2 linked regions of the Undibacterium parvum genome follow. The protein of the gene in region 1 interacts with the protein of each later gene in a pairwise test. Links are inferred from orthologs where the notes say so. Each region holds a gene or a part of one and is shown on either strand. Other genes may lie near its edges.

What was found. The genes of interacting proteins can lie anywhere in the genome.
Region 2: the proteins of uvrB (region 1) and uvrA interact in binary tests that used the Escherichia coli proteins (3 or more experiments, as listed by UniProt). The link is inferred for Undibacterium parvum from one-to-one orthologs.

What each region holds. Positions count from the first base shown.
Region 1 is NZ_CP034464.1:3,820,790-3,823,899, forward strand. The notes cover bases 63-2,981. They hold uvrB (excinuclease ABC subunit UvrB), read left to right. Parts: upstream 63-433; coding sequence 434-2,530; downstream 2,531-2,981. Other genes in these bases: EJN92_RS16720 (amino acid aminotransferase), read right to left, coding at 63-321; EJN92_RS16730 (cation diffusion facilitator family transporter), read right to left, coding at 2,647-2,981. Also shown: more of EJN92_RS16720, read right to left, coding at 1-62; more of EJN92_RS16730, read right to left, coding at 2,982-3,110. UniProt on the Escherichia coli protein: The UvrABC repair system catalyzes the recognition and processing of DNA lesions. A damage recognition complex composed of 2 UvrA and 2 UvrB subunits scans DNA for abnormalities.
Region 2 is NZ_CP034464.1:2,758,766-2,762,342, forward strand. The notes cover bases 37-3,577. They hold uvrA (excinuclease ABC subunit UvrA), read right to left. Parts: upstream 3,189-3,577; coding sequence 237-3,188; downstream 37-236. Other genes in these bases: EJN92_RS12075 (MFS transporter), read left to right, coding at 3,426-3,577. UniProt on the Escherichia coli protein: The UvrABC repair system catalyzes the recognition and processing of DNA lesions. UvrA is an ATPase and a DNA-binding protein. A damage recognition complex composed of 2 UvrA and 2 UvrB subunits scans DNA for abnormalities.

The DNA of each region.
Region 1 (3,110 bases):
TTGTGCAGTAATTGCACGCTTCTCTTGTACTACGGCGCTATCGGCACCAAATACCAGTTCTTGTACCGCTTTGTCGTAAGCGGCTAAGCCTTCGATAGGCAGATAGGTACGCGGAGCAAATTTTTCCATCAGGATGGCTTCGGCCTTCTTGACGCATTCCAGTAAAGGTACTTTGCCGTTGTCGTCATAATAAACGCCAACGCCCAGGTTGACTTTGGCAGGATTCTGGTCGGCATTAAAGCCTTCCGTAATGCCAAGAATAGGGTCGCGAGGTGCCATGGTGATGGCGGAAAACAGGGGGGGGGTAGCGGGAGTGGTCATCGTGATAAACTGAAAAATTGTCTGCAAATTGCTAGGCAAGCCACAAACTTATGGTTGGAAGAAGAGTCAAAAGCTTTTTTCAGTCTACTATTTTAACAAAGGTAAGCGGTAAATGGCTGATTTAACACAGATATCGGGTGCGGCAGATGAGCCGAAGTTCGTTACTTTCCCGGATTCACCTTATCAATTATGTCAATTATTTCCCCCTGCAGGAGATCAGCCGGCGGCGATTGCGCAACTGGTTGAGGGGATTAATGACGGCTTATTTTTCCAGACTTTGCTGGGTGTGACGGGCTCTGGTAAAACCTATACGATGGCCAATGTAATCGCCCGTACCGGTCGACCGGCAATCATTTTCGCTCCAAATAAGACTTTGGCGGCGCAGTTATATAGTGAATTTCGTGAGTTTTTTCCGCGCAACGCAGTCGAGTATTTCGTCAGTTACTACGATTACTACCAGCCGGAAGCGTATGTGCCGCAGCGTGATTTGTTCATTGAGAAAGACTCTGCGATCAATGAGCATATCGAGCAAATGCGTCTGTCTTGTACAAAATCACTGATGGAGCGACGTGATGTGATCATCGTGGCGACGGTATCGGCGATTTACGGTATTGGTAATCCCAAGGAGTATCACAAGATGATACTGACCTTGCGCGCCAAGGATAAGGTCAGTCAGCGTGATTTGATCGCACGCTTGATACAGATGCAATACACGCGCAATGAAATTGATTTTAGCCGCGGTACTTTCCGTGTACGTGGCGATACCATCGATATTTTCCCGGCCGAACATGCTGAACTGGCACTACGGGTGGAGATGTTTGATGATGAGATCGAAAACTTGCAGCTGTTTGATCCGCTCACCGGGCGGGTTAAGCAAAAAATCCCCCGCTTTACGGTTTATCCAAGCTCACATTATGTGACTCCGCGTGAGACGGTATTGCGGGCAGTGGAGACTATCAAAATAGAGTTGCGTGAACGACTGGAGTTTTTCAGGCGCGAGAATAAGTTAATCGAAGAGCAGCGCATAGAGCAGCGCACCCGTTTCGATCTGGAAATGATGGCGGAGATTGGCTTTACTAAGGGCATAGAAAACTATTCGCGTCATTTGAGTGGTGCTTTGCCGGGTGAGCCGCCGCCAACCCTGGTCGATTATTTGCCGGCCGACGCCTTGATGTTTCTCGATGAGTCGCATGTCTTGACTGGGCAATTGAATGCCATGTACAACGGCGACCGCTCGCGCAAAACCAATTTGGTGGATTACGGCTTTCGCCTGCCGTCGGCGCTGGATAATCGTCCGCTTAAGTTTGAAGAGTTCGAGAGCAAGATGCGTCAGACTGTGTTTGTCTCGGCCACTCCGGCTGAATATGAACGAACTCACGCCGATCAGGTAGTCGAGCAGGTGGTCAGGCCGACCGGCCTGGTGGATCCGCGCATCGAGGTGCGGCCAGCGTTGACGCAGGTGGATGATCTGATGCAGGAAATTACTGCTAGAGTGAAGTTGCATGAGCGGGTCTTGGTGACTACCTTGACCAAGCGCATGTCGGAGCAGCTCACAGAATTTTTAAGTGATAACGGCATTAAAGTGCGCTATCTGCATAGTGATATCGATACCGTAGAGCGGGTAGAAATTTTGCGCGATTTACGCCTCGGCACCTTCGACGTGCTGGTCGGGATTAATCTGTTGCGTGAGGGTTTGGATATTCCAGAGGTCTCGTTAGTGGCGATCCTTGATGCCGATAAAGAGGGGTTTTTACGCTCCGAGCGCAGCCTGATTCAAACCATAGGCCGGGCTGCGCGTAATCTCAACGGAACCGCGATTTTATATGCCGACCGGATTACCGATTCCATGCGACGTGCCATCGACGAAACCGAGCGAAGGCGGAATAAACAGATCGCGTTTAATCTGGAAAACAATATCACGCCTACCGGTATCAAGAAAAAGATCAAGGACATTATTGATGGTGTCTACAATCCGCAAGAGGCGCGCGAAGAATTAGCGGTAGCGCAAGAGCAGGCTAAGTACGAAATGATGAGTGAGAAGCAAATCAGTCGCGAAATTAAGAAGTTGGAAAAACTGATGATGGATCACGCCAAGAATCTGGAGTTTGAAAAGGCGGGTATGGTCAGGGATCAACTTGCGCATCTGAAGCAGCAGTTGTTTGGTGCGGATGGTAAGGATAATCTGGCGGCACTGAGTGCAAGGCTTTAATGGTGAAGCCTATTTATTAAAGCGCGTAATATACATGCGCCTTCTGGCTTGAAATGGTCCGGAAAGGCGCATGGATACTGTGTATGCGTTTTTAGAGGTTCTCTTTTTACGTCGAATTAATTTTCGCCGCCAACTTCTGGCTGTAGCGTGATGTGATCAATATTATGGGTCACGAGTAGCATAGATTTCACGCTTTCCATGATGCGCGGCCATGCGCTGATGTCGTTGATTTCCAGATGCCCGATCAAGGCAGGATGGCCGGGCGACATCTCCCATATGTGTAAATCATGTACCGACAGTACGCCTGGTATGGCCTCGAGATCCTCGCCAATTTTGACATAGTCTATATGTTGTGGAACGCCTTCCATCAAGAAATGATAGGAGTCTGCCAGCACCCCAAAGGTGGACTTTAAAATCAATAATGAGACGAAGATAGACAGGATGGGGTCGACTTGCATCCAACCACTGAAGTAAATCACTGCGCCGGAAATGATCGCGGCAAGTGAACCGAGTAGGTCGCCCATCACATGGATTAGGGCGGCTTTGGTGTTGAGGCTATCTTTATCGTGTGAAAGTACCC
Region 2 (3,577 bases), 1.1 Mb from region 1 along the record:
CCCGCTAGCGGGAGAGGGGTGAGGGTGATACAAATTACCGAACAGTTTGATTTTTCCTCGAATTAAAACACGACACTAAATCGAGATTATCCTTGTTCAAAAACCCTCATCCCCAGCCCTTCTCCCGCCAGCGGGAGAAGGGAGCACAATCGACACCTTGCGCAGTATCCATGCGCCTACAGGCCTAAATGCGGCCAGAAGGCGCATGGAATATGCGCAGTGGTTTTTCGGAACCTCTATTTTTTCTTTTTCAGTAATGGCGCCAGATACTTGCCGGTGACGCTCTCTGCATTGGCTGCCACTTGTTCCGGGGTGCCGCTGGCGATCACGTAACCGCCGCCTGCGCCGCCTTCCGGTCCCATATCAACGATCCAGTCGGCGGTCTTGATGACGTCCAGATTGTGTTCGATGATGACTACCGTATTGCCTTGGTCGCGCAGTCTGTGTATGACTTTTAGCAGCAGGTCGATATCATGGAAATGCAGACCGGTGGTCGGTTCATCGAGAATATACAGAGTGCGGCCAGTGTCGCGCTTGGATAGTTCCAGTGACAGTTTGACGCGCTGCGCTTCGCCGCCTGATAGCGTGGTGGCGCTTTGGCCGAGCCGGATATAGCCGAGGCCGACATCGAGCAGGGTGTGCAGTTTGCGTGCGATCAAAGGCACAGGTTTGAAAAATTCGTAAGCGTCTTCAACCGTCATGCCCAGCACTTCATTGATGTTCTTGCCCTTGTATTGCACTTCCAGGGTTTCGCGGTTGTAGCGCTTGCCGTGACAGGTATCGCATGGCACATACACGTCCGGCAAAAAGTGCATCTCGACCTTGATCACGCCATCGCCCTGGCAGGCTTCGCAGCGGCCGCCCTTGACGTTGAATGAAAAACGGCCGGCGCTATAGCCGCGCTCTTTCGCCACTGGCACGGTAGAGAACAGGTCGCGGATCGGCGTAAACAAGCCGGTGTAGGTGGCAGGATTCGAGCGCGGGGTGCGCCCGATTGGCGCTTGATCGACCGCAATGACTTTATCAAAATGCTCGAGGCCGCTGATGCTTTCAAACGCCGCCGGCTCGGTTTGCGAACCGTATAAATGGCGTGATGCCGCCAGGTACAGGGTGTCATTCACCAATGTCGATTTGCCCGAACCTGATACGCCCGTGACGCAAGTGAGCAAGCCCACCGGCAGTTTCATGCTGACTTTTTTCAGGTTGTTGCCGCTGGCGCCGCTGATCACGAATTGTTTTTCCGGATTAAAGGCAGCGCGCTTTTCTGGCACCGCGATACCCAGTTCACCCGACAGATATTTGGCGGTCAGCGAACGTTCGCTTTTCATGATGTCTTCCAGCGTACCCTGAGCGATGACTTCACCGCCGTGCACACCAGCACCGATACCCATATCGACCACGAAATCGGCGCAGCGTATCGCGTCTTCATCATGCTCGACCACCAGCACGCTATTGCCTATGTCGCGTAAGTGACGCAGGGTTTCTATCAGTCTGTCATTGTCGCGTTGATGCAGACCGATAGACGGTTCATCGAGTACGTACATCACGCCAGTTAAACCGGAACCGATTTGTGAAGCCAGTCGGATCCGTTGTGCCTCGCCGCCCGAGAGCGTATCGGCACTGCGGTCTAGTGACAGATAATCGAGACCGACATTGTTGAGGAAGGTCAGGCGCGAGCTGATTTCTTTGATGATGCGGTCGGCGATATCGCGCTTGGCACCGACTAATTTTAATTGCTCAAAAAAGCTTAAGGTCTGGCGCAAAGGCAGCGCGCTGATTTCATAAATTGGCTTTTCCTGATCGCCAGTGCCGACTTTCACGTAACGCGCTTCTATGCGCAGACGGGCGCCGTGGCAGGACGGGCATTGCTTCTCGTTGATGAACTTGGCAAGCTCTTCTTTCACCGCCATAGAATCTGTTTCGCGGTAGCGTCTTTGCAGATTCACGATCACACCTTCAAACGTGTGCTCCTTGATGACGGTGCGGCCTTTTTCATTGATGTAGGTGAACGGTATGCTTTGCTTGCCGGAACCATACAAGATCACTTTTTGCGCATCTTCGCTCAGTTGCTCAAACGGCGTGTCGATATCGAATTCGTAGAAGGCAGCCAGATTTGACAGCATCTGGAAATAGAATTGATTGCGTCTATCCCAGCCTTTGACAGCACCGCTGGCCAGCGACAGATTTGGAAAGGCGACGATGCGTTTCGGGTCGAAAAATTCTATGTGACCGAGACCATCACACTCAGGGCAAGCGCCCATAGGGTTATTGAAAGAAAACAGGCGCGGTTCCAGTTCTTGCAGGCTATAGCCGCAAGTCGGACAAGCGAATTTATTCGAAAATAGCTGCTCGTGACCACTATCCATATCGACGATCAGGGCGCGGCCATTGGCGATGCGCAGCGAAGTCTCGAAGGATTCCGCCAGACGTTGCTTGATTTCTTCTTTGACCTTCACACGATCGATCACTACGTCTATCGTGTGTTTCTCGGTTTTTTTCAGCTTAGGTAAATCATCAACTTCATAAATTTTGGCGTCATGGGTGCCGCTCTGTATCCGAAAACGCACGAAACCCTGGGCCTGCATCTGTTCAAATAGATCGACGTGCTCGCCTTTGCGGTTGCTGACCACTGGTGCCAGTATCATCAGCTTGGTGTCTTCCGGCATGGCCAGTACGGCATCGACCATTTGTGAGATCGATTGCGCCGCCAAAGGGTTTTCCGGATGATCGGGACAATATGGCGTACCGACGCGCGCGTACAGCAAGCGCAGATAATCGTGAATCTCGGTGACGGTGCCGACAGTAGAGCGCGGATTGTGCGAGGTGGCTTTTTGCTCGATAGAGATGGCTGGCGACAGGCCTTCGATCAGATCGACATCGGGTTTTTCCATCAACTGTAAAAATTGACGGGCGTAAGCCGACAAGGATTCGACGTAACGGCGTTGGCCTTCTGCATACAGGGTATCAAATGCCAAAGAAGACTTGCCCGAACCAGATAAACCAGTGATTACCACTAATTTATTGCGCGGCAAATCGAGATTGATGTTCTTCAGATTATGCGTGCGCGCACCACGGATGCGAATCTCATCCTTCTTTTGCACAGGTAGATCGTGAACGCCGAACTCAATTTCAGCCGGCTTGCTCGACGCTTTGGTCGCTTTTGGGGTATTGCTTCGAGTTTGTGTCATAAGACTGCTTTCCGCTAGGTGCCGCATATTGATGCATATCACTACATAGACTGTAATTACCCTGCATTTTGGAATGCAGGGTGAGCAACCTGCTACTATAACGGTTTTTTGAAATTTGACGCGGGTGACCTGCCTGCTTTGTTTCAGGTTTTATCTTTGTATGGTCTTTGTATTATGATAAACGCAACATCTCCAGCGTGTGCTGGCACTGATGAGTCGCTCTCGGCTGGGTCTGGGATGAATCGCCATGAAATCCTGACCAGCAGCTCGCTGGCGTCGATTTTTGCTTTGCGCATGTTGGGCTTGTTCCTGATTTTGCCCATTTTTGCGCTGCACGCCAAAACTTTGCCGGACGGCGGTAATTTAACCCTGGTCGGTCTGGCGATGGG